3 regions of the Streptomyces sp. NPDC048185 genome follow, and region 1 is predicted to be linked to each of the others. Evidence: riboswitches for the same ligand, from Rfam matches in the RefSeq annotation. Region 1 holds a riboswitch; each other region holds the start of a gene.
What was found. Region 1 has a riboswitch for cyclic di-AMP ahead of ACGF3H_RS22675 (transglycosylase SLT domain-containing protein). Riboswitches for the same ligand answer to the same signal wherever they lie in the genome.
Positions count from the first base shown of each region.

Region 1 (9,467 bases):
CTCGACAGCGCCCAGTTGGCCCGTATCCGCGAGTCCGTCTCGGCCTCGCCGCTGTTCGCCCGTGTGGCGGAGAACAGCGCCGGTGTGCTCTACGTCCTGAAGCCGGCGGGCTGAGCCGGTGTGCCGAGAAGGGAGCGAGTCATGACACCGCAGGATCTGGTGGTCCGCATGCTGCCCGCGTTCGGTGGCTGGTCGGCGCTCGCCGCGCTCGCGCTGGCGGACGGTTCGCCCCTGCGCGGGGCGGTGGTCGGGCTCTTCCTGGCCCTCGGCCCGGGCGCCGCCCTGGTCGGGATCTGCGGCCCCGCGCTGCGGGCCCGCCGGGCCGAGGGGCCCGTGGGGCGGCGCGACGCCGACTTCGAACGCCACTCCGACCTGCTGGAACGGCTGATGCTGGCCGTCCTGCTCAGCGTGAGCGCCGCCATCCTCGTCGCGACGGTGCTGATCGCGGCGCGTGCCTTCAGCGGCGACCGCACGCTGCTCGCACTGACCGTGCTGACCACGCTCGCCGCGCTGTGCCCGCGCCTGCGCGCCTCCCCGGCACCGGACACGGTGCCGGGGACGGTGCCGGGGACACGAAAGGGTTCCGCTCTGTGAGGTTCGCCCGACCCGTTCGCCGTACGTCCGGACCGTCGACGACCGGTCAGCACCGCAGACCGGGAGGCCCTCGCCGGCGACGGCTGCTGCTCACCTCCGCCATGGCCACCTGCGCGGTGCTCGTCGCGGTGCTCGCCCTGCGCGAGGCCTCGGGACCGGCGGCCCTCACCGACGACCCGAAGTGCCGCCCCACCGCGCTGCTCGTGCCCCCCTGCGGCGCCTGGTTCGGCGCCTTCGTGCCGCACGACAAGTCCGACCTGGCCGACAAGGTCGAGGACTACGAGCGGCACGTGGGCCGCAAGCTCGACATCGTGTACACGTACCACGACATGTCCGCGGTCACCGGCACCCGCCTGGAAGGCCAGTTGCTCACCGACCAGGAGCAACGCGTCGGCAGGGACAGGATGTTGCTGCTGTCCTGGGAGAGCAAGTGGTGGGGCGGCACCGTACGGCAGCAGCCCACGTGGAAGCAGATAGCCGACGGCGAGCTGGACGGCTCGGTGATCGATGTCCAGGCGCGCCGCATCAAGGAGTACGGCGAGCGCACGGGCAAGAAGGTCTTCCTCTCCTTCGACCTGGAGATGGACACCCGCACACCGGAGAACGGCAGCCCGGCCGAGTACGTCAGGGCCTACCGGCACATCCACGACCGGTTCCGCGCCCTGGGCGTCGACAACGTGCTGTGGACCTGGATCATCACCGGCTACCTGGACCACGCCGACCTGTTCCGGCGCCTGTATCCCGGGGACGCGTACGTCGACTGGATCGGCTACAACCAGTACAACTACTACCTGTGCCACAAGGCGAAGTGGCTGACCTTCGCCCAGACGCAGCAGGACAGCCACGACTGGATCCGTCGCCACATCTCCGGCGACAAGCCGCTGATGCTGTCGGAGTTCGGCACCGCCTCCGATCCGGACCGGCCGGACCGCCAGGCCGGCTGGTACGCGCAGGTGCCCCGGGTGCTCAAGGATCTGGGGGGCGTGAAGGCCGCCCTCCAGTGGAACTACCGCGACCCGGGACCGCACTGCGACCTGTCGGTGGCGGGCGATCAGGCGTGGGACGCCCTGCGCGGGGCGGCCGGCGACCCGTACCTCAACCAGCCGCACGGGTGACCGGGACCGCCCCTCGTCACCCCGCGAACTCCGGCCCGCGGAACAGGGCGCGACCCCGGCGGTACCAGCGCCAGCCGATCGTCCTCGGCCCGTCCCGGTACGGCGCGATCCGGGCGCCGTCGCCGGCCAGCCAGGCCCGGACGTCGGCGACGGTGTGGCCGCGGCGCACGATGAGGCGGGCGATGCGGTATCGCTCGTCGCGGTCGGAGCTGAGCGCGTGCCGTACCGCGGTGGCCGTCTCGTAGCCGGCACGGGCCGACATGGCCCTCACCCGCGGGCTGTTGTAGCCGTGCGGGTAGGCGAGGTGACGGACCGGGTGGCCGAGGGCGTCCTCCAGCACGTCCTTCGACGTGCGCAGTTCGTACGCCAGGTCCTTGCCGGACAAGGTGTCCAGCTGGGCGTGGGTGACGGTGTGGCTGCCGATCTCCATGCCGGCGCGTTCCAGCCCGGCGGCCTCGCGCAGGGTCATCATCGGGGCGGGCGGCAGCAGGCTGCGGCCGCCCGGGGTGACGGCCCCGGTGGTGAGGTAGGCGGTGGCCGGCAGCGAACGGTCGGCCAGCGCCTCGGCGGTCGGGCCCGGCAGGTCGGCGAAGCCGTCGTCGAAGGTCAGCACCACCGGCCGGGGCGGCAGGGACGCCCGCCCGGCGAAGTGGTCGGCGACCGCGCCGATCGTGACGGGAGTCCGCCCGCTGTCGACGATCGCGTCGAGGTGGGCGGCGAACTCCTTCGGAGCAACGGTGAATTCGGCGATCCAGTCGGGCGGATCGTCCATCACGGCGTGGTAGAGGAAGACGGGGATGCAGTCACCGCCCGCCCGTGCTTTGCCGCCCGGTGCGTGCTCGCCGCGGTTGCCCGTCGTCCTCATCCCGTCCCCCTGAGAGCGGACCGCAGGGCGTACCGGGCACGCAGGTAGCCCACCGGTCCGTAGACCATCCCCCGCCGCTGCAGCCGCGACAGCCGCCGTGGCCACGGGTGGGTCCGTTCGTCGTGGTCGCCCGGCGCGCCGCCGCCGTCGGTGTCGCGCACGGCGGTCAGCAGGCGCGCGTGGGCCAGGCCGCGCGGCAGCCGGGCCAGGAACGCCGGCAGCAGCGCCGGCCGGTTCACCAGGATCGCCGTGAGGTACGCGGTGAGCCCCGCGCCGTAGCCGTACGCCTGCGTCTCCAGGTCCCGCCAGGTCTCCCGGTGGTGGTGCCACACCAGGGCCGTCGGGGTGTAGTGCAGCCGCCCGCCCTCCGCGAGCACGCGCACGAAGCCGTAGAGGTCGTCACCGCCCCGTGCGCGGGTGCCCGCGCCGGTCGCCGGGTCGAAGCCGCCGACCGCGCGCAGGACCGCCGTGCGGAAGGCCATGTTGGCACCGGAGCCGAAGCGCCCCGCGGTGAACGGGAACAGCGGTTCGCCGGCGGGCGGGTGCTCCGGGTCGTACGTGCGCGGTGTGAAGCCCTTCGCGAAGCCGCCGTGGCTCTCCAGCAGGACCTGGGCCGGGGTGCGCAGCCGCGCGGGCAGGATCAGCCCCGTGGCGCAGCCCAGGCGCGGGTCGGCGGCGAAGGGTGCCGTCAGCTCGGTGAGCCAGCGGGGGTCGGCGACCACGTCGTCGTCGGTGAAGGCGACCACCTCGCCCCGCACGTCGGCCAGGCCCCGGTTGTGGGCGACGGCGAGCCCGGGCACCGGCTCGCACACGTACCGCACGCGCTCGGCGTACTTCCGCTCGACCAGCTCGCGCGTCTCGTGCGTCACCGGGGCGTTGTCGACGACGACGATCTCGGCGTCCGGATGGTCCTGCGCGAGCAGGGAGTCCAGCGCGCGGGCGAGCTGCCCGGCACGTTCCCGGGTGGCGACGACGACACTGACGGACGGCGGGGCGGACGGCGCACCGGCCGGCGCGGCGGGCCCGGGCCCGGACACCGGCCCGGGCGGCGCCGCCGGAAGCGCCCGCCGGGCGAGCGCGGCCAGCGTCCGCGCCGGGTCGGCGCCTTCGGGCACCCGCCCGAGCAGCGTGCCCACGGGCCGGCCCTTCCTGCGGACCAGCACGAACACCGCGCCGGACGTCACCGGCGGACCGCCCGGGCCCGGCCCGAGGCCGGCCTCCTCCCCGTCCCCGAGATCCAGCTCGGCGACCTGCACCGGCTCGGTGCTCAGGAACCTCTCGATCTCGTGCCGTGTCTCCTGCCGCGCACGCCGTGCTCCGGCCATGCGCCCCACCCCCTCGTGGTTGCCCCTGGCGTCACGACCGGCGCAGCCGGGCCGCCCCCTTCAGCGTGCGTGCCGCCAGCGACGCCAGCCGCGGCCGGCCGCGCACGAAACCGTGCGCCCGTCGGGCCGGCTCGCGGCCGAGCCACTGCAGCGCGGCGCCCGCTCCCGGACGCGTCACCGTTCCCTCGTACACGGGCAGTTCGCCGGTCTTCAGCGAGTCCTTGTACTCCGCCGCGCCCCGCCCCATGTCGAGCAGGCCGATCCCCTCGGCGGCGGCGGCCTCGGCCATCCGCAGGTGCAGCACCAGTCCCGGCGAGTACTTCGCGAAGTCCGGGTCGTACGCCGGGAACCAGCAGGCCAGCACCGAGGCCGAGCGCAGTCCGAAGTGCGCGGCGACGGGCCGGCCGCCGGCGTAGAGCACGGACAGCGTGCCCGTGCACTGGGGCGCCCGGGTCTCGGCGAGCCGTCCGACGAGCCGGGTGATCCACTCCTGCGCGAACCGGTCCCGGCGGCCCGTCCTGCGGTACTGCGCCGACTTCCACTCCATCAGCGTGCGCAGCGCGGCCGGTTCGCGCTCGTCGAACACGAAGCGCACCTCCCCGGCCTGGCGGCCCAGCCTGCGCTCCTTGGCGAGCGTGGTCTTCAGGAACTTCGGGGACTGGGCGCGCAGCACGCTCTCGTACGCCTCGTACCCCTTCTCCACGTCGATGACGTAGGAGGTGTGTTCCTCGGCGGCGTACGGCACGAACAGGGCCTGCTCGGCCTCCAGGTTGTCGAAGGCCAGGCTCGACAGGGAGCAGGCCCGCAGCAGTTGGCGGGTGTCCGGGGCGAGGCCCGGCCGCAGCACCGCGCCCTGGCAGTCCGAGACCCCGAGTCCGATCGCCCGGCCCTGGCCCAGCGGCCCGCGCTCGTGCGGCAGGAAACCGGCGGCCTCACCGCCCTCGTACAGCACCGCCACCCGCGCCCCGGGCCGTACCCGGCCGACGGCCTCGGTGAACTCCGGCTCCATGAACGGACTGCGCGGCGACCTCGACGCGGCGCGCAGCGCACGCCAGCGTTCCCTCTCCCCCTCGCCCAGCTCCTGCGGCCTGAACACACGTACACGTCCGCCGTTCAACCCGACCCCCCGATCAAGTCCCCCCTGGACAGAAGGAAGGTACCCCCGGGGCCGTCCGGAGGGTAGAAGGCAGAGCATGTTGTTGCCAACTGGTGCACAGGCCTTTAACCGCCTTTAGACGATGTTGTGTCAGGTTTCGGACACCTGCGAACGTCCTCGTGCGCATCCGGTCGTGGGTGAGTCGGACAGGTGCGGTGTCCGTATTCTCTGATCATGGACCGCACCGCATATGCCCTCGTCGCCACCGACCTCGACGGAACGCTGCTGCGCGGCGACGACACCGTCTCCGACCGGTCGCTGGCCGCGCTGGCACGGGTGGCCCGGGCCGGAGCCCGGCACCTGGTGGTGACGGGCCGCCCGGCACCGAGGGTGCGCTCCCTGCTCGACGGCCTCGGCTGCACGGGGCTCGCGGTGTGCGGACAGGGCGCGCAGGTGTACGACGCGGGCGCGCACCGGATGCTGTGGTCGGTCACCCTGGACCGGGAGCTGGCGGAGACCGCACTCGGCAAGATCGAGGCCGAGGTGGGGGAGGTGTACGCCGCGGTCGACCAGGACGGGGTCGACGGGCTGACCCTCATCGAGCCGGGCTATCTGATGCCCCACCCGACGCTGCCCGCGGTGCGCGTCGAGCGGCGCGACGAGCTGTGGAGCGCGCCGATCAGCAAGGTGCTGCTGCGCCATCCCGACCTGTCCGACGACGAGCTGGCGGCGACGGCGCGCGCGGTGGTCGGCTCGCTCGCGACGGTCACCATGTCGGGGCCGGGGACGGTGGAGCTCCAGCCGTGCGGGGTCACCAAGGCGACCGGTCTGGCGCTCGCCGCCGAGCACCTGGGGCTGAGCCGGCGGCGGACGATCGCCTTCGGGGACATGCCCAACGACATCCCCATGTTCCACTGGGCGGCCCGCGGGGTCGCCATGGCGGGCGCCCACCCCGAGCTCAAGGCGGTCGCGGACGAGGTCACCACGACGAACGAGGACGACGGCGTGGCCGTCGTCCTCGAGCGGATCTTCGGAGCCGACTAGATCCCGTCCGCCGAGGGGACCTGGTCACGGCTCATGGCGGGTACGGCTCAGTACGCGCTGAAGACGTTGTCGATCGAGCCGTACCGGTCGGCCGCGTAGTTGCAGGCGGCGGTGATGTTGGCGACCGGGTCGTACGAGTCCCAGGAGGTGCCGGCGACGTGGTACGCCTGGAAGGTCGGGTCGATCACCTGGAGCAGGCCCTTGGACGGGGTGCCGTTGATGGCGTTGATGTCCCAGTTGTTGATGGCGAGCGGGTTGCCGGACGACTCGCGCATGATGTTGCGGTGGATGCCGTCGTACGTCCCGGGGATCCCGTGCTGGGCCATGATGTCCAGCGACTCGCGGATCCAGCCGTCGAGGTTGTCCGGGTACGCCGTGGTCGCCGTGGTGGCGGCGGTGGTCGTGGCGGCCGGGGTGGCGGCGGACGCGGTGGCGGCGCCGATGAGCGGCAGGGCGAGCACGGCGGCGCCGGTGCCGGCGACGGCGAGCTTGCGGGCGAGGCGGCTGGTCCGGGCGTGACGGTTCTGACCGTTGGCAGGCATGTGTGTGTCCCTCTCCAACGCCTGCGAGGTGAGCTGTCGGGTTCGGGCGGGGAGGTGCCCGGCCGCGCCCTGACGGGCACGGCTTCACCCCGAGCCGCTCCGGTGGTGTCCGGCGCGGCGACTTACCTGGGTCCCCCGCTCCTGCCTGCGAGTGTCTCGAGTGGATGACTGTGTGCCGGGCGGTGGCAGGATTCGGCGTCCGCCTGACAGGCCGGGAACGTATGCGAGAGCACATGTCCGGAACAAGTGCAGGAATCACCCGACGTGCCTGTTGACCTTGGTCTGGGGGATTTGGGGTGCTTGATCCTTTGCGACTGCCAAGGCCCAACTCGCCTACGGGGCAAAGGGGTGGCGGGGGTCGTGACGGGGGTGCGGCGCGCGGGCCGGCGGGTGCGGCGGCGTGAGCCAACTCACGGGCCTCAACAAGGGCGGCAAATCGGGCATTAGGGCCAACTGGTGGCCAACCGGCCGCCGATGGCGGGCCGTTTGGGCGGGCGGCCGGGGCGGGGCTGTCCGCCGGGTGTGCGCGCCCTGTGCCGCGCTCCGCCGCCGACCGCGCGGCCCGGTGTCCCGTCGCCCTGCGCGGGCACCCGTTCGGGGCGGGGGAGCGGATGTCGAATGGGTGACGTTCTCGGGGTGCGGTCCGTTGGGAGGGGTGGTGGGATCTTCGGTGGCGGCTTTCGGCGTGCCGTGTCCTGTTTCGCACGTCTCTGGCGATGTCGATCGATATCCGCTCATATCACCTGATCAAAAACATACCGTGCATGATCCGATACCGACCGGCCTGTAACGGTGGGCGCTAGCGGTGATCGAAACGTGACCGGATACGCTGACTCGAGTGGTGGCAGCGACCTATCGACAAACCAGGTAATCGCCAGTAGACACCAGCAGACAGGAGATCCCTCGTGACCGTCGTCGGGCCGTTCGGGCTGAGCGTGCGGGACCAGGCTCTGGAAGCCGATGTCCAGACCGGATTGGCGGCCGTCGAGGAAGGGTTGCTTGAGGCAACCAAAAGCGAGGTGCCCTTCATCACGGAGGCCGCCCAGCACCTGGTGCGGGCCGGCGGCAAGCGGTTCCGGCCGCTGCTGGTGATGCTCGCCTCCCGGTTCGGCGACCCCTACGCGCCCGGCATCGTGCCCTCGGCCGTGGTCGTGGAGCTGACCCACCTCGCCACGCTCTACCACGACGACGTGATGGACGAGGCCGCCGTGCGCCGCGGGGTGCCCAGCGCGAACACCCGCTGGGGCAACTCGGTCGCCGTCCTCACCGGTGACTTCCTGTTCGCCCGTGCCTCCCAGATCCTCGCCGACCTCGGGCCCGAGGCCGTCCGGGTGCAGGCCCTCGCGTTCGAGCGGCTCGTCACCGGCCAGATCCTGGAGACGGCCGGACCGCAGGACGGACGGGACCCCGTCGACCACTACCTCGACGTGCTCGGCGGCAAGACGGGATCGCTGGTCGCGGTCTCCTGCCGGTTCGGCGCGATGATGTCCGGCGCCGACGAGACGGTCGTCGACGTGCTGACCCAGTACGGCGAGCGGCTCGGCGTCGCCTTCCAGCTCGCGGACGACGTCCTGGACATCGCCTCCGACTCCCACGAGTCGGGCAAGACGCCCGGCACGGACCTGCGCGAGGGCATCCCGACCCTCCCGGTGCTGCGGCTGCGCGAAAGGGCGGCCCGGCTGGGCCTCGCCGAGGACCTCGCCCTGTGCGAGCTGCTGGACTCCGACCTGAGCGACGACGCCCGGCACGCCGAGGCGCTGCGCCTGCTGCGCGCCCACCCCGCGCTCGAACAGGCGCGGCGGGACACCGTCCGGTACGCGAAGGACGCCCGTGCGGCGCTGGCCCCGCTGCGGGAGTGCGACGCCAAGGCCGCGCTGATCGAGCTGTGCGACGCGGTGGTCCACCGGGCCGGCTGACCTCCCGGCCGCACCGCGCCCGGCCGGCGCGGTGCTCTCCCCCTACCGGGCGGGGGAGGTTCACCTCCTCCGTCTCATCCCGCAGGAGTACGCGGAGTTGAGCCCGCGGTCTGACGCTTCTCCCTGGCCGGTTTGGTCAGATGGACACCACGGAAAAACACCACTCCTCACCGATTCGGGTGAGAATGGCGGCTCACGGGTGAACAGTGCGAGGTCGCGAGACAGCCGCCGCCGACGACGGAGGTAGGGCACACATGGCACCGATCGATTCCGACGACAGCACGACCGCCGGGCAGGGCGCGGAGCCGCGCGCCGGACGGCGCAGGGCCGCGCGGTACGTCGTCCCGGTCGCGGTGATGGGCGTGGCGGCCGCCACGATCGGGCTCGTCCCCGCGCTCGCCGACTCCGGTGACCCGGACCTGCCGGAGGTGACGGCCCAGCAGCTCATCGAGAAGATCGCCCGGTCGGACGTCCAGCAGCTGTCCGGCACCGTCAGGATCAGCACCGACCTGGGCCTGCCGGACCTCGGCGGCCTGGAGAGCGGCCTGATGGCCGGGATGTCCGGCGGCCCCGGTGCGGGCGGCGGTGACGACGAGGGCTCCTCCGCGGACCCGTCCGCCAAGCTCACCGAGCTGGTCACCGGCACCCACACCCTGCGCGTAGCGGCCGACGGCCCCGACCGGCAGAAGCTGTCGCTGCTGGAGGACGCCGCCGAGTACAGCCTGATCCACGACGGCAAGGACGTCTGGGGCTACGACAGCAAGTCCAACGAGGTCTACCACTCCACCACGCAGGACGGTGCCGAGCGGCCCGCCGAGAAGGCGCCGGCCACCCCGAAGGACTTCACCGAGCAGGCGCTGAAGGCGGTCGACGACACCACGTCCGTGACCGTCGACGGCACCGCGCAGGTGGCCGGCCGGGACGCGTACCGGCTGGTGATCAAGCCCAGGCAGTCCGGTTCCACGGTCGG
Region 1 is NZ_JBIDAN010000007.1:331,956-341,422, reverse strand. It holds gene ACGF3H_RS22710 (glycosyltransferase) at 1-114, shown strand, start outside; gene ACGF3H_RS22705 (hypothetical protein) at 142-594, shown strand; gene ACGF3H_RS22700 (glycosyl hydrolase) at 696-1,709, shown strand; gene ACGF3H_RS22695 (polysaccharide deacetylase family protein) at 1,726-2,481, opposite strand; gene ACGF3H_RS22690 (glycosyltransferase) at 2,571-3,899, opposite strand; gene ACGF3H_RS22685 (GNAT family N-acetyltransferase) at 3,931-4,995, opposite strand; gene ACGF3H_RS22680 (HAD family hydrolase) at 5,230-6,039, shown strand; gene ACGF3H_RS22675 (transglycosylase SLT domain-containing protein) at 6,087-6,581, opposite strand; cyclic di-AMP (ydaO/yuaA leader) riboswitch at 6,585-6,789, opposite strand; gene ACGF3H_RS22670 (polyprenyl synthetase family protein) at 7,487-8,497, shown strand; gene ACGF3H_RS22665 (DUF2092 domain-containing protein) at 8,752-9,467, shown strand, end outside.

Region 2 (9,467 bases), on a different contig from region 1:
GCCGGGCCGGTACTTGCCCGTGAGGAAGCCGGCCGCGAGGGCGTAGTACGGAACGGCGGCCAGACCGGCCCGCTCGGCGAGGTCGCGCAGCCCGCCCTCGTACGTGTCCCGCGAGACCAGGTTGTAGTGGGGCTGCAGGGCCACGTACCGGGCGAGGCCCTCGCGGTCCGAGAACTCCAGGGACGCCGCGAGCCGCTCGGGGGTGATGTTGGAGGCGGCGATGTACCGGACCTTGCCCGCGCGCACCAGTTCGTCGAGCGCGCCGATGATCTCCTCGACCGGCACCTCGGGCTTGTCGAAGTGGGTGTAGTAGAGGTCGATGTGGTCGGTGCCCAGGCGGCGCAGCGAGGCGTCGGCGGCGGCCTTGATGTTGGCGGCGGACAGACCGGGGTACTCCGGGTGCTGGCTGACCTTCGTGGCGATCACGATGTCGGCGCGGTTGCCGCGGGTCGCGAGCCACTTGCCGATGAGGGTCTCGGACTCGCCGCCGCTGTTGCCCTCGACCCACGCGGAGTAGGCGTCGGCGGTGTCGACGAAGTTGCCGCCGGCGGCGGTGTAGGCGTCGAGGACGGCGAAGGAGGTGTCCTGGTCGGCGGTCCAGCCGAAGACGTTGCCGCCGAGGGAGAGCGGGAAGACCTCGAGGTCGGAGGAGCCGAGCTTGCGCAGAGAAGTCATGTCCTACGACAACAAGCGCACCGGAACCGGTCATTCCGAGGGTGCGGGGGCCGGACGCAAAGATCGCGCAAACCGGCAGCCCTGACGTCGGGGGGTCGCCGTCAGGACCGCCGGGATCCGAAGGTGGGCGCCTCTTCCGGGCGCCCGTGTCCTCAGGGGGTGAGGCCCTTGCCCTGCAGCCACGCGGCCGGGTCGACGCCGCCCTCGGCACCGCCGACGTGGACCTCGAAGTGCAGGTGCGGTCCGGTGACGTTGCCCGTGGCGCCCACGCGGCCGATGACGTCCCCGGTGCTGACCTTCTGGCCGACGCCGACGCTGATCGACGACTGGTGGCAGAACCACAGCTCGGTGCCGTCGTCCAGGGTCAGGATGGTGCGGTAGCCGTAGGCGCCCGCCCAGCCCGCCTCGGTGATCGTGCCGGTGTGGACGGCCTTGATGAGGGTGCCCGTGGGCGCGGCGAAGTCGAGGCCGGTGTGGTGGCCGGAGGACCACATGGACCCGGCCTGGCCGAAGGTCGAGGTGATCGTGTACGAGGAGGTCGGCAGCGTGAACTGCTTGGCCAGCTCGGCGAGCCGCTCGGCCTCGGCCTTCTTCGCGGCCTCCTCCTCCGCCTTCTTCTTGGCGGCGGCGGCCTTGGCCTCGGCCTCCTTCTCCGCCTTGGCGGCGGCCTCGGCGGCCTCCTTCTCGGCCTTGGCGGCGGCCTCGGCGGCGGCCTTGGTCTCGACCTGGACCTGCTGCTGCTCGGCCTGCTGCATGATGCGCGCCCGCAGGACCTCACCGGCGTCGGTGGTGCCCTCGGCGGTGTCGTCGGCGGTCATACCGATGCCGCTGAGCGGGGTGGCGGAACCCTCGGGCTCCGGCTCGTCGTCGGAGATGAGCGAGCCGACGTTCGGCAGATCGGGCATCGAGATGGACACCGGCGGCTTGCCGGTCTGCGCGCTGGCCATGCCGCCCGCTCCGACGGCCGCGATGACGCCGACGCCGAGGACGGTGGAGCTGCGGGCGAGCCCGCCGCGCTGCTTGGCGACACGGTGCCGGCCGCGTACCGGACGGATGGACTCCGCGGTGGGATTCCACTCCTCCCAGGGGCCCTCTTCGGCACGGTAGCCGTCGTAGCCGAAGGTTTCGGTGTCGTGCGTGCCGGGCACGAACGGGGCCTCGGGGGCAGGCCGGTTGGACGCCACGTGGGCGTACTCCTTTCCTTCCTTCCGCCTACCGGGTTAGCTGACGGGTTCGGAGCAGGAAGGTCTCCTACGCGCGTATACGCGCCGTGTAGCCACGGCGGCATACGCCCGATTCACCCCAAGTGGTGGTTCCCCGGTTCCCTCACGGGATTCGGCGCGTGCGCACGGAGCCGCCTTCTGTGACGGCTGGGACGACCGCGCTGCGTTATCGAACGTTAATAGACGCGAGGTGCTGATTCCAAGCCGTTCCGCTTGATCATTAGGGATACCGGCCGGGACGTACGCCTCATTGAGACACATATGGGGGCGAGTTGACCGCCTCTCAGGTCACGACTTCACATCACGCGTTTATGACGGTGTGTCAGTTGTTATGCGGAGGGCGGTCGTGCCGTCACCACCCGTGACGGCGATCGAGGGGGGTCGCCGCACCGCTCAGGCCCGGCGGCGGACGGCGAGCAGCGCCATGTCGTCCGTCGTGCCGCCCCCGGAGTGCTCGCGCACCTCGTCGGCGAGGGTTTCGAGCAGGTGGGCCGGGTGGCGGAAGACGCGGCCGGCCAGCCGCGCGTGGGGGTCGTAGAACCGGCCCTGGGCGTCACGGGCCTCGGACAGCCCGTCGGTGTACAGCAGCAGGGTGGCTCCGCCGGGAAGCCCGCTCTGCTGCGCCCGGTCGGGCCACACCCCGAGCTCGCCCATGCCGAGCGGCAGCGCGAACTCCCCGTCCTGCACCGGGTGCACGGTGCCGTCGGCGTGCAGCAGCAGCGGCGGCGGGTGGCCGCGGTTGACGACGCGGACGATGCCCTCGCCGTGCGGCAGTTCGGCGAGGACGGCGGTGGTGAACCCCTCGAAGGCGTCCAGCCCGTCCCGGCGGGTGCCCTCGCGCGCCAGCGCCCGCTCCAGCCGCTGCGCGACCGCCTCCAGCGTCGCCTCCTGCTCGGCGGCCTCCCGGAAGGCACCGATCACCACGGCGACGGCGGCCACCGCGCCCATGCCCTTGCCGCGCACGTCTCCGACGATGAGCCGCACGCCGCGGGCACTGTCCTGCACCGCGTACAGGTCGCCGCCGATGAAGGCGTCCGCCTGCGCCGCCTCGTAGCAGGCGGCGATCTCGAAGCCGCCGATCCGTTCGGCGGGCTCGGGCAGCACGGCGCGCTGGGCGGCCTCGGCGATCTCACGGGCGGAGGCGAGGCGCTCGTCGGTGCGGCGGACGAAGGCGTTCACGAAGACGGCGAGGGCGGCGACCGTCGCGATGGTGATCAGCTCGGTGAGCGAGTCCACGTAGTGGATGACGCCCTTGCCGAGCTGGAGCCCGATGACGGCGGCGACCACGGCGAGGCCGGTGAGCAGGGTGTCGCGCCGCGAGTAGAGGGGCGCCGCGACCAGGGGCGCGGCCGTCCAGAGGGGCCCCGCGGTGAAGTACCGGGGGGTGAGGAGGTCGTACACGACGGCGACGACGATCAGCAGGACGGGGAGCAGGCGCACGAAGGTCCGGCCGTACGGGGTCCGCCGCCGCACCGGCCGGACGGGCGGTACGGGCATCGGGGCGGCGCCGAGGCCCGGGCCGGGCACGGGGACGCCGGACAGCCGGCCGCCGGACCTGGCATACGGTCCTTCGCCGTCCACGTCACCTGGCCGCACCACTCGTCTCCCGCCGCCCCTGCACGTCCACGCCGTTTGCCGTCCCGCCTCCCAGGTTTCCCGGAGGAGGGACGGGGGGCGAGCCGTGGCGGCCGGTCGGGTGACGGACACGCGGAGACACCGAAGGCCGGAATCCCTGAGGATTCCGGCCTTCGGCCTTGAGTAGCGGGGACAGGATTTGAACCTGCGACCTCTGGGTTATGAGCCCAGCGAGCTACCGAGCTGCTCCACCCCGCGTCGTTGTGTCTCCAGTGTACGTCATGTCGGGAGCGGAACGCACACGCGTATCTCAGTGGCCCAGCAGGTGACGGTTCGGACCCTTCGCCGCCGCCTCGTGTTCCGGCACGACGACGACCACGGCGCCCCCGGCGGCGAGCACCCCGCTGCCGTCGGCCCCCGGCACGAACGTGTCCGGTTCCCGCCAGGCGGTGACCACCCGGCGCACCCCGGCGTCGAGGATCAGCCGGGCGCACGGGGCGGGCCGGGAGGCGCGGCGGGCGCACGGCTCCAGGCTGCTGTAGACGGTGGCGGTCGCGAGCCGCGGATCGGCTGCGTCGATCTTGGCGAGCGCGGCCTCCTCGGCGTGCACGACCGGGTCGCCTTCCTCCCGCGAATGGCCCCGCGCGAGCTCCGTCCCGTCGGCGGCGACGACCACCGCCCCCACGCTGAACGCCGTGCCGGACGGCGGGCACAGCTCGGCCAGCTCGCAGGCGAGCGCCAGCCAGTGCCGGTCGGCGGCGGACACGTGACCGGCGGCGCCCGGGGCGGTCGGCCGGTAGCGCATGAGCACGACGTCCTCGATCCGCCGGGTCTCCACCAGCCGGAGCCGCCCGCGCCGGTAGTCGCCGGGCCCGAACAGCCGGGGAGCGGCCGGGTCGCCGACGAACAGGGGGGCGAGGACGAGCTGCAGCTCGTCGGCGAGCTCCTGCTGCAACAGCCGGCTGTGCACGGTCCCCCCGCCCTCCACCATCAGCCGCCGCACACCCCGCCGGTCGTGCAGGTACTCCAGCGCCGGCCGCCATTCGAACACGCGCCCGAGCGGGACGACGTCGGCGGCGAGCCCGAGCGCGTGGGCCCGCCGGGCGCCCTCGTCGGTGGTCAGGAGGACCTTGTCGCCGCCGGTGTGCCAGAAGGCCGCCGTCGGGTCCAGCTCGCCCGACGCGCTGACCGTGACCTTCACCGGGTACTCCGGCTTCCCCGCGGCGGCCCGCGCGGCCCGTCGCCCGGCCGAGTTCACGAGCAGCCGCGGGTTGTCGGCCCGGATCGTTCCGGCGCCGACCAGGATCGCGTCGACGGACGCCCGCACCTCGTCGACCCGGTCGAAGTCGGCCGGGGAGGACAGCAGGAGCCGCTCGGGGCCGGTGTCGTCCAGGTAGCCGTCGAGGGACACGGCGGCGGAGAGGAGGACGTACGGGAGGGGCATGGGCGTACTCCGGTGAGGCGGTGGGACGACGGGTGCGGCGGGGCCACCCTAGGCGCCCGTTCCGCCGGCGCCCGGTACGGTGTCGCTCGGCTCACCGCTCGGCGTGCCGGACAGGCGTCGCGAGCGGGGGCACCTCGTCACCGCCGTGATGTTCGTCGTGTGCGGCGCGCTGTAGGGGAGGGGCCACCCGTGTGACGGGTGTGCCTCACGTTGATGTCTGAGGCCTTGGCCGGCCGGCTTGCTCTGGGGTGGGGATTTGTCATGAGTCGTCGTTCGTCGCACGCGTACAGACCGCTGAGCCTGAGACGGCGGGCGTGGCTGACGCTCGGTGCCGTGGTCCTGGGGGGCGGGGGCGTGGTGACGTACGCGGTCGCCAGCCCGTCCGACGACCCCGGTCCGGCAGGCCGGGCCAAGCGGCCCGTGAAGGTCTACGACCTCGCGCTGAAGGGCACCGCGCGCGGCAAGCGGGAGCTGCCCCGCACGGGGACCGCGCAGTTCTCGCTGGTCGGTGTGTCCTGGTCGGGGCCCGTCGAAGGGCTCGACGGGCGGGCGCAGGTGCGCACCCGCGACCTGGAGAGCGGTGAGTGGGGCGCCTGGCACGACCTCGACGTGAACATCGACCCGCCGGAGGACCCGGAGGCCGGGATGCGCGGCGCGTCCGAGCCGCTGTGGGTCGGGCCCTCCGACGGCGTCCAGGCCCAGGTGCTCCACGAGGACGGCACCACCGGCACGCTGCCCAAGGGCCTGGAGGTCAACCTGGTCGACCCGGGGGTGGTGACCAAGGCGGAGACCCAGGCGACCGGCCCGGCGGCCTTCGTCGCCGAGGAGGGCACCCCGGCGGCCACGCCCACCGATTCCACGACACCCACCGACGGCACGGCCGTGACGCCGACGGACGACCCGACCGGCACGTCCGGCGACCCGGCCGGTCCCGCGTCCCCGGCAGCCACGGACACCACGGCCCCGTCCACGCCGACCGGCTCTCCGGCCGGGCCGCCTTCCGGCTCCGCGTCCCCGGGCCCGTCGGCCACCACGCCCACGGCGCCGCCGCCCGCGCGGCCGTCCACGGTGCCCAAGCCGCCGGTGACCTCGCGCGCCGGCTGGGGCGCCGACGAGTCGCTCAGCCCCGACCCGTCCGAGTACAACGACGACGTGAAGGCCGTCTTCGTCCACCACACCGACGGGGCCAACGACTACTCCTGCGCCGACTCCGCGTCGATCGTGCGGGGCATCTACGCGTACCACACGCAGGTCAACCACTGGAACGACATCGGCTACAACTTCCTGGTCGACAAGTGCGGCACCGTCTTCGAGGGCCGCAAGGGCGGCACCGACCTGCCGGTGCTCGGTGCGCACACCTACGGCTGGAACCGGGAGTCCGCCGGCATCGCGGTGCTCGGTGAGTACACCTCCACCGGTGCCTCCGGTGCCGCGCTGGCCTCCGTCGCCCGCGTCGCCGCCTGGAAGCTCGGCCAGTACGGCGCCGACCCGGCCGGCACGGTGCGGCTCAGCGCCGGGGCGAGCCAGAAGAACTACTTCGGCACCGGCTTCACCGCGGGCACCGCGTACACCTTCAACCGGATCTCCGGCCACCGCGACGGCTACAACACCCAGTGCCCCGGCAACTCCCTCTACGCCCAGCTGCCGGCCGTGCGTGCCTGGGCGGCCGGCCCGGTGCAGGGGCTGAAGGTGGCCTCGGTCGGCGGCGCGAACCTGTCCGGTACGACGTACTACACCAGGGGCGCCGTGAGCGTGAAGTGGCAGGCCACCACGCCCGCGTCGCTCATCAAGAGCTTCGAACTGCTGGTCGACGGCAAGCCCGTCGTCACCGCTTCCGGTACGGCCACCTCCGCGAACACGACCCTGCCCCTGGGCAGCCACACCGTCGCGGTGCGGGCGGTGCACCAGTCCGGCAGGACCGTGACCACCACCGCGCTGAAGGCCGTCGCGGAGACGACCGCGCCGGTGTTCACCACCACACCGAAGCTCTCCCTGCGCACCGGCACGGTCGCCACCACCGCCGTCCCGGTCACCCTCGGCTGGAAGGCGACCGACGACAAGGCGCTGCGCGGGGTGAAGCTGCTGTCCCCGACGCCCACCACCTTCCCGCCGACCTGGACCGCCAACAACCGGACCGCCAAGCCGGGCACGGCCACCACCTGGTCGATGCAGGCCTACGACTACGCCGGCAACTGGCGCAACGCGTCCGCCTCCTACACCCCGGTCATCCTCCAGGAGACCTCGGCGGTGAGGTCCGGCAGCTGGACGAGCCGTTCCTCCACCAGCTACCTGGGCGGCAAGTCGTACTCCAGCGCGAGCAAGGGCGCCGCCCTCACCTGGACCTTCACCGGCCGTTCCGCCTCCTGGGTGGTATCGCGGGCCTCCAGCTCGGGCCAGGCGTACGTCTACGTCGACGGCGTCAAGGTCAGCACGGTCGACCTGAAGTCCTCCACCACCCTCTACCGGCAGGCGATCTGGACGAAGACCTGGTCCGGCAGCGCCAGGCACACCGTCAGGATCGTCGTGGCCGGCACGAGCGGCCGGCCCACCGTCACCACCGACGGGCTCGTCCACATCAAGTAGCGGCCGGGAGAACGACACAGCGCCCGGACCGGCGGAAACCGGTCCGGGCGCTGTGACGCAGGGGGGAGGCGCTCCCTCCCCGCCCTCGGTAGGCCCTGTGGGACTCGAACCCACAACCAATGGATTAAAAGTCCTGGCCAAAGCTTGCCGGGTGGTTCCGGACACTGCTCCGGTGTCCGGAACTGCCTGGTCAGAGCATGTGCGTCGTGATGCGCGGTGCGGCTCGTGACGGCTCGTGCCGCACCGTCCGCTCACGCATCGCTCACGCAACCTGGGCCCTCAACTTCCCAAGGTCCGAGGCATCATGCCTCTGCTACGTCCTCTTCAGCGGCAAGGTCAGGCTTAACCTCACCGCCCAGTGCCTCGGCAATCGCCTCGAACTCTGTGAGAGCAGCCTGGAGATCTTCCACGATCTCCTGGGCGATGACCTCAGGAGGGAGCAGGCTGTCCGCATCGTCGAGCGCCGGGTCTTTCAGCCATGTGATGTCAAGGTTGACCTTGTCACGGGCGATGAGCTCCTCATACGTGAACCGCTTGAAGCGCCCATCTTCGGTCTCCTTGCGCGCCGAGCGGTCGTCCGCCTTATACGCCTCAATGAAGTCGGCGAGATCGGCGAGGCGGAGCGGTCGCTGCTTCAGCGTGAAGTGCATGCCGGTCCGAAAGTCGTACACCCAGACATCGGAGGTATTGGGCATGTCGTCGGCCCGTGGCGGCTTTTTCTCGAAGAACAGTACGTTCGCCTTGACGCCGCCCGCGTAGAAGATGCCAGTAGGCAAGCGCAGAATCGTGTGGAGGTTGAACTCCTGAAGAAGGCGACGCCGGATCTTCTCGCCGGCCCCGCCTTCGAACAGCACGTTGTCGGGCAGGACCACCGCCGCGCGGCCATCCATCTCCATCAGCGACATAATGTGCTGCAGGAAATTCAGTTGCTTGTTGGTTGTCGTCGCCCGGAAGTCGGACCTGTCGTAACTAATGTCTTCTCGGTCGGTCTTGCCGTCCGTCCCTACAACGGTGATCGCCGACTTTTTACCAAAGGGCGGATTAGCAAGGACGAGTGAGGCACGCCGAGACGGCGCATCGGCGAGCGCGTCCCCCGTGGTGATGAGAGACTCACCGCCAGCCTCACCGATGCCGTGGAGCAGCATGTTCATCGCGGCGAGACGTGCGGTGCCAGGAACGAGTTCATTTCCCCAGATGGTGCCCTGCCCGAGCGCGAGACGCTGCTCTCTAGAGAGGCCCTTGAGATAATGCTTCCGGATATAACTATGCGCAGCAATCAAGAAGCCTGCGGTCCCGCAGGCCGGATCTGTGATCGTATCCCGCGGACCAGGCCGCATCACCTGCACCATGGCGTCGATTAGGGGGCGCGGGGTGAAGTACTGTCCAGCCCCTGTCTTGGTGTCCTCGGCTCCCTTGGCAAGAAGACCCTCGTAGGCGTCACCCTTGAGGTCAGTGCCTTCCATGACCCAGTCCGTCTTGCCGATCAACTCGACAACCAGCTTTTCGAGGAGGGCGGGCTCGGTGATGCGATTCTGAGCCTTGGCGAAGACAGTGCCCAGTGTGGTGCCCGGGTGCTTACCAAGCTCTGCAAGCACCCTACGGTAGTGAGCCTCCAATTCCTCACCACGCTTGGAGGCCAGCGACTGCCAGTCCAAGCCGGGCGGCACGATCGGCTCTGCCGTCTCCTCAGCAAATGGATCAGCTGCCAATTCATCAGCCATCTTCAAGAAGAGCAAATACGAAAGTTGCTCAACATACTCAATGGTTGATAGACCGTTATCCCGCAGGACATTGCAGTAGTTCCAGAGCTTCGCAACGAGCGCATTGGTTTGCGCGCTTACCCTGGATGCATCCCGGATGGATTCAACAGTGCTCATTAGAGCTGGAACTCCTGCTGGACAGTGGATTAAGATTCCATGATTACAGCCCTGCGTGGACTGACGATAGCGGCATTCTAGCAACGTCAA
Region 2 is NZ_JBIDAN010000003.1:17,738-27,204, forward strand. It holds gene ACGF3H_RS10630 (aldo/keto reductase) at 1-675, opposite strand, end outside; gene ACGF3H_RS10635 (M23 family metallopeptidase) at 828-1,859, opposite strand; cyclic di-AMP (ydaO/yuaA leader) riboswitch at 1,871-2,026, opposite strand; gene ACGF3H_RS10640 (PP2C family protein-serine/threonine phosphatase) at 2,292-3,494, opposite strand; tRNA gene ACGF3H_RS10645 (tRNA-Met) at 3,658-3,731, opposite strand; gene ACGF3H_RS10650 (dihydrofolate reductase family protein) at 3,784-4,917, opposite strand; gene ACGF3H_RS10655 (N-acetylmuramoyl-L-alanine amidase) at 5,179-7,500, shown strand; gene ACGF3H_RS10660 (class I SAM-dependent DNA methyltransferase) at 7,803-9,377, opposite strand; gene ACGF3H_RS10665 (restriction endonuclease subunit S) at 9,464-9,467, opposite strand, start outside.
Region 2: linked by a shared signal. The riboswitch ahead of ACGF3H_RS10635 (M23 family metallopeptidase) and the one ahead of ACGF3H_RS22675 (transglycosylase SLT domain-containing protein) in region 1 are both predicted to bind cyclic di-AMP.

Region 3 (9,467 bases), on a different contig from region 1:
TGGCGGAGATCGCGGCGGAGATCGACGCCGTGATGGGGGTGCGGGCCGAGGACGTCCTGGTGGACGGCCCGCCGCCGGCGGAGGGCCTGGGCGACACGCCCTGGTCCGTGCCCGTGCCGGTCGTGTGCGACATGACGGCGGCGCGACGGCAGTTGGGCTACCGCCCGGTGGCCCGCTACGCCGAGACCCTGCCGGACACCGTGGCCTGGATCGAGGAACGTCTGGCCGGGCGCGACTGGCGGGAGGCGTTCCCCAGGATGGCCCAGAACTACGGCGAACTCTTCGACTACGCGGCGGAGGACACCTGGCTGGCCACGCGGCCGGTCTGAGGGCCGCCGGCCAGGGGACAGGAAGAGGGGGCGGCCGGTTCGGACCGGCCGCCCCCTCCGTTCACCCTGCGGTGCCTACGGCTTGGGCGTGGCGTGCGGGGCGCAGGTCACGTCCCGGGCGTCCAGCTTGCCGGTGAGCAGGTAGGCGTCCACCCGGTCGTTGACGCACGGGTTGACCAGCCCGGTGACGCCGTGGGAGCCGGCGTCCCGCTCGGTGATCAGGCGGGAGCCCTTGAACCGCTGGTGCAGTTCGACGGCGCCCTCGTACGGGGTGGCCGCGTCACGCTCGGACTGGACGATCAGCACGGGCGGCAGTCCCTTGCCGGTCTTCACGTTCAGCGGGGTCTGCTGCTTGGCCGGCCAGGTGGCGCACGGCAGGTTCATCCACGCGTTGGCCCAGGTCATGAACGGGTGGTCGCGGTGCAGCCGGGTGTTGTCCCGGTCCCAGGTGCGCCAGTTGGTGGGCCACTTGGCGTCCGCGCACTCGACCGCCGTGTACACGGCGTTGCCGTTCTCCGAAGAGGCGTTGCCCACGGTGTCGGACAGGTCCGGGGCGGCGGCGTCGACGAGGGCCTGGGTGTCACCGGCGACGTACTTGCTGAAGACAGCCGCCGTGGGAGCCCAGGAGGAGTCGTAGTACGGGGCGCCCTGGAAGAAGGAGATCAGCTCGGCCGGGCCGACGACGCCACCGAGGGGAGCCTTCTCGGCGGTGGCGCGCAGCTTGAGCCACTGCTCCTGCACCTCGGCACGGGTGTCCCCGAGGTGGTAGGTCGCGTCGTTCTTGGCGACCCAGTCCTGCCAGTCCTTCCAGCGGCCCTCGAAGGCGACGTCCTGGTCCAGGTTGGCCTCGTACCAGATCTTGTCGCGGGACGGGTTGACGACGCTGTCGACGACCATCCGGCGCACGTGGCCGGGGAAGAGGGTGCCGTAGACCGCGCCCAGGTAGGTGCCGTAGGAGACGCCGAGGTAATTGAGCTTCTTCTCGCCGAGGGCGGCGCGGATGACGTCCAGGTCGCGCGCGGTGTTCGGCGTGGTCATGTGCGGCAGCATGGCGCCGCTGCGCTCGAAGCAGCCCTCGGCGTACTCGGCGGCGAGCTTGCGCTGGGCGCGCTTGTCGGCCTCGGAGCGCGGCACCGGGTCCATCTTCGGCGCCTTGACGAACTCCTGCGGGTCGACACAGGAGATGGGCGCGGACCTGCCGACACCGCGCGGGTCGAAGCCCACGAAGTCGTAGGCCTTGGCGGTGTTGGCCCACACCGCGCTCTTGCTGGTGACGCGGGCCGGGAAGCGCAGGCCGGAGCCGCCGGGGCCGCCCGGGTTGTAGATGAGCGCGCCCTGGCGCTCGGACGCCGTGCCGGTGTTGCCGATGCGGTCGACGGCGAGCTTGATCTGCTTGCCGTACGGCTTGGCGTAGTCGACCGGGACGGTGACGTAGCCGCACTGGATCGGCTTCGGCAGGTTCCAGTCGGCGGGGCAGTCCTGCCAGTCGATGCCGGCCTGCGCCGCGCGGGCCGCGGCGATGGCGGCGCCGCGGGCCTCGCGGTCCTGGCCCTGCCCGTGGTCCCGGCCGGCGGCCGGAGTGGCGCCGGCCGCCGGTGCCGCGACGGCGCCGGCTATCAGCGTGGCGGTGACGAGCGCTCCGGCCGAGCCGAACGCCGCGGCTCTCCGGTGCAGCCTGGTCTTCCTCAAGTGGCCCTCCCCGTACATGATGTCGACAAGTACGGGGATCCTCGCGGCTGTGCGTTCCCTGAGAACAGGGGTGGCACTACTTCTTTGCCAATCCGATAAACGGAGAAGTGCGTCCGGGGGCCGGTCAGTCCCGGTCCAGGGAGGCCAGCGCCTCGTCGAGCAGCCGCCGCAGCCGGAGCGCGTCCGGTGCCACCGCGGTCACCAGCACGGCCGGTCCGGCGAGCGGCATGACGGCCGCGCCCTCCCCGGCCGTGCGGGCGGTGGGCGGCCGGGTCGCGAACGACGGCCGGACGACGACGACCTGGCCGACGGCCCGGTGACCGGCCAGCCCGGCCGGGCCGTCCCAGCCTCCGGGGGCGCCGGGGCCGCAGGCCAGTTCCTGGTCGAGGACGGCGCGGCCCCCGATCCGTACGGCAAGACGGCTGGTGAGCCGCCCCGGCTCCTCGCCGGACCGCCCGAGCACCTGTTCCTCGCGCAGCACGAGCCGGGCCGTGGGCGCGAGGTCGGCGCGTGTGGTCACCTGCAGGTCGCTGCCGTTCGCGGAGATCAGCTGCTCGGGCAGCCAGTGCAGTTCGGCGTCGTCGGCCACGGCGAGCCGGACGTCGTAGCGGGCCCCCGCCTTGTCCTGACCCGGCAGGGCGAGGGTGGCGGCGGCGGAGCCGACCCGCAGCCGGGCGCCCTGCACCGCCTCGGCGGTCACCGTGAAGTGGTCGCCGCCGAGCGGACCGCTCATCGCGCCGACCAGCAGAACGCGGGCCTCGGCCCCGCTCCCCCTGGTCCGCCGCACCGCGAGCGGGCCCTCGCCCTCCAGCACGGGCAGGCTGGTGCCGCCGCGTCCGTCACCGCGGGCGAGGATCCGCGCCATCGCCCGGACGCCGCCCGGCGCCGTCATGCCGTCCACGCGGCGAGCCGGGCGCGCACCCAGTCGGCGACCTCCCCCACGCCTGCCTCGCTCCTGAGCGACTGGAGCACGACCGGCAGTTCGCCGCGCTGCGCCTTGGCGTCGGCGGCCATCCGCGCGAGGTCGGAGCCGACGTACGGGGCGAGGTCGGTCTTGTTGACGATGAGCAGGTCCGCGGTGGAGACACCGGGGCCGCCCTTGCGCGGGATGTCGTCGCCGCCCGCCACGTCGATCACGAAGATCTGGGCGTCGACGAGTCCCCGGGAGAAGGTGGCGGTGAGGTTGTCCCCGCCGGACTCCACCAGGACCAGGTCGAGCGGTCCGACCTCGTCCTCCAGGTCCTCGACGGCCTCCAGGTTGGCGGAGATGTCGTCCCGGATCGCGGTGTGCGGGCAGGCGCCCGTCTCGACGGCGGTGATGCGCTCCGGCGGCAGGACCGCCTCGCGGAGCAGGAACTCGGCGTCCTCGCGCGTGTAGATGTCGTTGGTGACGACGGCGAGGGACAGTTCCTCGCGCAGCGCGCGGCAGAGCGCCGCGACGGTCGCGGTCTTGCCGGACCCGACGGGCCCGCCGAGCCCGATGCGCAGCGCGCGGCGGCTCCCGTCGGGCCGGCGGGCATCGGCGGACACGGCGGCGGGCCCGTCGTGGTCGTGGTCGAGGTGCATGGGTGACTCCTGAAACTGGGGGTCGGCTCTCGGCCCGTCCGGCGCTCGAGGACGAGGCCGAACGGGGGTTCCAGGGGGCCGGAGCCCCCTGGAGTCGGACAGGGAAGGGGCGGCGGGGGCGAGGACCACTACGAGGCGAAGAGCCGCACGGCCCAAGCGGCATGCGCCTCCGCCCCGATCTCCAGCAACGGCGCGGACCGCGCCGGCAGCGCGTCCGCCCCCTCGTCGCTCAGGGCCAGTTGCGCCGCCTCCACCGCGTCCGCGGCCACCCGGTCCACCTCCGCCGCCAGCCGCGCGAGCACGGCCGTGGCGTCGAACGGGTCGAGACCGAGCAGCCGCACGACCGCGGTCGCCGGCCCGCTCACCCCCTCGTAGGCGGAGCAGTAGGCCGCGTCCAGGGCCCCGAGCCCGGCCGCGCGGGCGGCCAGCCCGAGGACGACGGGCTGGTGGGCGCCCTTGGGGAAGCGCCCGGCCAGCACCTCGAGTCCGGGGTCCGGCCAGGTGGCGCGGGCGGCCCGCATGAGCTGCCGGCCGAGTCTGCGGGCCACCGCCCGCAGGGCGGGTGACGGTGTGCGGGCGTCCGCGGCCCGGTCGAGTTCCTCGGGATCGACGCCGAGGGCCGCGGCTGCCGCGAGGGACGCCGTCACGGCTCCGCTCGTGTGCAGCCGTCCCCGGCAGAACGCCTCCAGGCTCGCGGCGTCGGTGATGTGTCCGGCCTTGACGGCGGCCTCCGCCCCGCCGGAGTGGGCGTGCCCTCCGGCGGGGAACCGGCCGTCCGCCAGGACGAGCAGTGCTGCGCGGCTCATGACGGCGCTCAGAAGAGGAAGTACCGCTGCGCGAGCGGCAGTTCGGCGACCGGTGCGGGTTCGACGAGCTCGCCGTCGATGGTCACCGCGAAGGAGTCCGCGGCGACCTCGACCCGGGGCAGGGCGTCGTTCTCGCGCATGTCCGCCTTGGTGCGGCCCCGGGTCGAGCGGATGGGCACGAACTCCTTCCTGAGACCGAGGCGTTCCGGCAGCCCGTCCTCGATCGCCGCCTCGGCCACGAAGTTCAGCGAGTTCGTGGCGGGCGCCCGGCCGAGGGCGCCGTACATCGGGCGCGGCAGGACGGGCTGCGGGGTGGGGATGGAGGCGTTGGCGTCGCCCATCTGCGCGTAGGCGATCTGTCCGCCCTTGAGCACGACCTGCGGCTTCACACCGAAGAAGCGGGGCTCCCAGAGGACCAGGTCGGCGAGCTTGCCGGACTCGACGGAGCCGACCTCGTGCTCGATGCCCTGGGCGACGGCGGGGTTGATGGTGTATTTGGCGACATAGCGACGCGCACGCCGGTTGTCGGCGCGGGTGTCGCCGGACAGGAAGCCGCGGCGTCGCTTCATCACGTGCGCGGTCTGCCAGGTCCGCAGGATCACCTCGCCGACGCGGCCCATGGCCTGGGCGTCCGACGACATGATGGAGATGGCGCCCATGTCGTGCAGGATGTCCTCGGCCGCGATGGTGCTGGGCCGGATGCGGGACTCGGCGAAGGCCAGGTCCTCGGGGACCGCCGGGTTGAGGTGGTGGCAGACCATCAGCATGTCGAGGTGTTCCTCGACGGTGTTGACGGTGTGCGGCCGGGTGGGGTTGGTGGACGCCGGCAGCATGTTCGGCAGCGACACCGCCGTGATCATGTCGGGTGCGTGGCCGCCGCCGGCGCCCTCGACGTGGAAGGCGTGCAGGGTGCGCCCCGCGACCGCGTCGAAGGTGTCGCCGACGAATCCGGCCTCGTTCAGGGTGTCCGTGTGGACGGCGAGCTGGACGCCGGACTCCTCGCACACGTCCAGACAGGCGGAGATGACGGCGGGGGTCGCGCCCCAGTCCTCGTGGATCTTGAAGCCGAGGATGCCGGCGCGCAGCTGGTCGCGCATCGACTCCTTGGACATGGTGCTGCCCTTGCCGAGGAAGCCGATGTTGACCGGGCTCGACTCCAGGGCCGCGTACATCCGCGCGAGGTGCCACGAACCGGGGGTGACCGTGGTCGCCTTGCTGCCCTCGGCCGGTCCCGTACCGCCGCCGACGAGCGTGGTGATGCCGGAGGCGAGGGCCTCGTCGACGACGCCCGGCGCGATGAAGTGGACGTGCGTGTCGATGCCGCCGGCGGTGACGATCTTGCCGTTGCCCGCGATGACCTCGGTCTCGGGCCCGATGACGAGCTCGGGGTGGACGCCGTCCATGGTGTCCGGGTTGCCGGACTTGCCGATGCCGGTGATGCGGCCGTCGCGGATGCCGATGTCGGCCTTGACGATGCCCCAGTGGTCGATGATCACGGCACCGGTGATCACGGTGTCGGGGGCGCCCTCGGCACGGGTGGCGCGCGACTGGCCCATGGACTCGCGCAGCACCTTGCCGCCGCCGAAGACCGCTTCGTCACCGGAGCGGCCGGGGCCGCCGGAGCGGTCCTCCTCGATCTCGACGAAGAGGTCGGTGTCGGCCAGCCGGACGCGGTCGCCGGTGGTCGGGCCGAACAGGTCGGCGTAGGCGGCTCGGGACAGTTCAGGCATCGAGGGCACCTCCGGTCGCGCCGCGCAGACCCACGACGACGCGGGCACCCGCGAGGGGGATCAGCTCCACGTCGACCGGGATGCCGGGCTCGAACCGGACGGCGGTGCCGGCGGCGATGTTCAGCCGCCTGCCGTGCGCCGCGGCACGGTCGAAGTCGAGACCGGGGTTGGCCTCGGCGAAGTGGTAGTGGGAGCCGACCTGCACGGGCCGGTCGGCGGTGTTGAGCACGGTCAGACGGACGCTCGTGCGGCCCTCGTTGAAGGCGACCGGCTCGTCGGCGAAGAGGATCTCTCCGGGAATCATGGCTGCTGCGGGTTCCCGTCAGATGATCGGTTCGTGGACGGTGACGAGCTTGGTGCCGTCGGGGAAGGTCGCCTCGACCTGCACGTCGTGGATCATCTCGGGGATGCCTTCCATGACCTCGTGGCGCTGGATCAGCTTGCGGCCCGACGCCATGAGCTCACTGACCGTACGGCCGTCACGGGCGCCCTCGAGGATGTGCGAGGTGATCAGCGCGACGACCTCGGGGTGGTTGAGCTTCACCCCTCGCGCGCGGCGCTTCTCCGCCACGTCCGCGGCCACATGGATGAGCAGTCGTTCCTGCTCGTGCGGGGTCAGTTGCACGTACCACCTCACAGAACGTCACGCCGGGACCGAACGGTCCGGCTGCCGCGTCCACCGCGACGGCTCTAGATGTAACACACAGCAATGAGCCCCAAGTCGCCCGCTGATGTGCGAAAAACCGCAGGTGGATCGGGGTGCAGAGTACGGCTAGAGTGTTTCCGCCACGTCACGCGGTTTTGACCGACTGATTACCGGTTTGACCGGCCGATTACCGGTGCTGTCGGCGGTCCTTCGCATGCCCGCGCATCCCTGGGCGCGATCGGCGTCCCGCAGGGCGCCCGGCAGCCGCGTCCGGCACACCCTCCGTCACCGCGGGGCCGAAACCGGCCGAACGGCTTACCCCCCTTCGGCGTAGGAACACCTCGAATTTCCGGCCCCCCGGGCTTGCGCGACGTGCGCACCCGGACGGCGGAACTTGTCATTCCGTCGCTGGTCCCGGGGTCGCCACGGGCGTCCCCCGGAGGATCGAACACGACATGTCCACCCGAACGGGTGGGTGGTGAGTAACCACACAACAACCCGGTTCCGTTGGGATTTTCCGACTTCGGTGCGCCAAGATCCATGACTGACGACAAGCCCCCGCCGCAGCGGCGGGGCGGTCCGGGCGGACGCCGAGTCCTGCCGCCGCCCGGACGACCGGTCGACAGGAGTGGATCGGCAGGAGTGGAGGACCCGAGCACGACGGGTCGCCGGAACGGTCGCCCCCGAGAGGGAGCCGCCGGGCCGAGCAGCCCTTGGGGTGAAGCCGCACTCGTGCGGCCGGGCAACTTCGCCAGCCCGAATCCGACAGGTCATCCTTCACAGGCGGCTGACGAAGGGTTGCGCATGACTGCGCTCAATCGCGTCCCGTCGCTGATGGCCCGTGCCGGTACGGCCTCGGCCCTGACCATCGCCGCCGTGGGCGGCTCCATCGTGGTTCCCGGCGTCGCCTCCGAGGCCGCCGCGGCGAGCCACGCGACGAAGGCCCTCAGGATCGCGGCCTCCAAGAAGGGCGCGCCCTACGCGTGGGGCGCCACCGGGCCGTACCGGTTCGACTGCTCCGGACTGACGCTGTACTCGTTCAAGAAGGCCGGCAAGAAGCTGCCGCGGACCGCCGCGCAGCAGTACAACAAGACCCGGCACGTCTCCGCCAGGAGCCGCAAGGCCGGAGACCTCGTGTTCTTCCACTCGGGCCGGAGTGTGTACCACGTCGGCATCTACGCCGGAAAGGGCAAGATCTGGCACGCCCCGAAGACCGGGGACGTGGTGCGGCTGCAGAAGATCTGGACCAGCAACGTCTGGTACGGCCGGGTGAAGTGATCCGCCCGGGGCGGTGACGGCTTCCTGACGCGCCGTCACCGTCCCGGGTGCGTGCCGCGGTGCGTGACACGGCCCTCTGCGGTCACCCGCACGGCATGGCCGACCACCGCCGCTGCACCGCTCGCAACGAGACACCGCTGGAGCGCGCCGACCGCAACTTCGTCGAGCTGCTCCAGGAACTGCGCGTCACCCGGACCGGGGTGCAGATCCTCTTCGCCTTCCTGCTGTCCCTGGCCTTCACGTCGCGCTTCCCGGAGCTCGACACGGTCCGGCGCACCGTCTACGTCACCACGCTGCTGTTCGCGGTGCTCGCGGCGACGCTGTTCACCGCCCCGGCCGCGCTGCACCGCTCGCTCTTCCAGCGGGGCGCCAAGGCACGCATAGTGCGGGTGTCCTCGCGGCTCGCCACGGCCGGCCTGGGCGTACTGGTGTTCGCGTTCACCGGCTCGGTGATGCTCGTGGTCGACGTGACCACCGGCCGGGCCGGTGGAGCGGCCGCCGGTGCGGCGACCCTGCTGGTCTGCCTCGGCCTGTGGTGGCTGCTCCCCCGCCTGGTCCGGCGGAGCCACGCGACCGGTGACCGCCGCGCCGCCGACCGGCGCCCGGCGGCGGAGGCGGCCGGCGCGGCCCGGGACAGGGCCGCACGGGTCCGGGCGGCCCGGCGGGCGCCGTCCGTCTCGCGCCGGGTGCCGTCCACGCCTCACCGCTGAGGCTCCTGCGGCCCCACGGTCTCGCCCCGGGGACGCCCCACGACGGTGACCGGTTCGGCGGGCACCACCGGGCCCGGTGCCGTCCAGGGCAGTTCGATGGAGACGGTCTTGCCGCCCTCGCGCGTGGGCCGCACCCTCAGCCTGCCGCCGCACTCCGCCGTCAGCCAGCGGATGATCACCATGCCCCGGCCGTTGTCCTGCTGCACCGCGGCGGGCAGCCGTTTGGGGAAACGCGGGTGGCTGTCGGTGACGCCGATGCACAGCCGTTCGTCGCAGTCGAGCACGAGGTCCACCGTGAAGGTCGGTGACTGCCCGAACGTGTGCTGGACCGCGTTGGTGGCCAGCTCGGAGACGATGAGCCGGACGGTCTCGGACACCTCGGCGTCCTCGGGCAGGCCCCACTCCGCCAGGGTGCCCACCACATAGGTGCGCGCGGCGGCCACCGAGGCGGGATCGCTCGGCAGAGTGACGGATGCTTCCAGATGGTCTGCCATGGCGACGTCGTCCCTTTCCCACGGGACCGCGGCCCGACACGGGGCGGATGGTTCGAGTACGGTCCCGGACTGGTGCTTCGCCGCCAGACTGCCATCACCGCCCGGCGAAGGGCGGCGATCCACCAAGATATGCATATATCTGTCGCTCGAAGCGGTGAACTCTGCGACGGCAGAGCGTATTCGGGCGGCTCGTCGGCATCGGAGGAGTGGCCCATGCAG
Region 3 is NZ_JBIDAN010000008.1:108,063-117,529, reverse strand. It holds gene ACGF3H_RS23720 (NAD(P)-dependent oxidoreductase) at 1-329, shown strand, start outside; gene ACGF3H_RS23715 (alpha/beta hydrolase) at 405-2,036, opposite strand; gene ACGF3H_RS23710 (urease accessory protein UreD) at 2,143-2,910, opposite strand; gene ureG (urease accessory protein UreG) at 2,907-3,584, opposite strand; gene ACGF3H_RS23700 (urease accessory UreF family protein) at 3,713-4,390, opposite strand; gene ACGF3H_RS23695 (urease subunit alpha) at 4,399-6,120, opposite strand; gene ACGF3H_RS23690 (urease subunit beta) at 6,113-6,424, opposite strand; gene ACGF3H_RS23685 (urease subunit gamma) at 6,443-6,745, opposite strand; cyclic di-AMP (ydaO/yuaA leader) riboswitch at 7,423-7,567, shown strand; gene ACGF3H_RS23680 (C40 family peptidase) at 7,571-8,044, shown strand; gene ACGF3H_RS23675 (DUF6328 family protein) at 8,140-8,754, shown strand; gene ACGF3H_RS23670 (ATP-binding protein) at 8,745-9,248, opposite strand; gene ACGF3H_RS23665 (helix-turn-helix transcriptional regulator) at 9,462-9,467, shown strand, end outside.
Region 3: linked by a shared signal. The riboswitch ahead of ACGF3H_RS23680 (C40 family peptidase) and the one ahead of ACGF3H_RS22675 (transglycosylase SLT domain-containing protein) in region 1 are both predicted to bind cyclic di-AMP.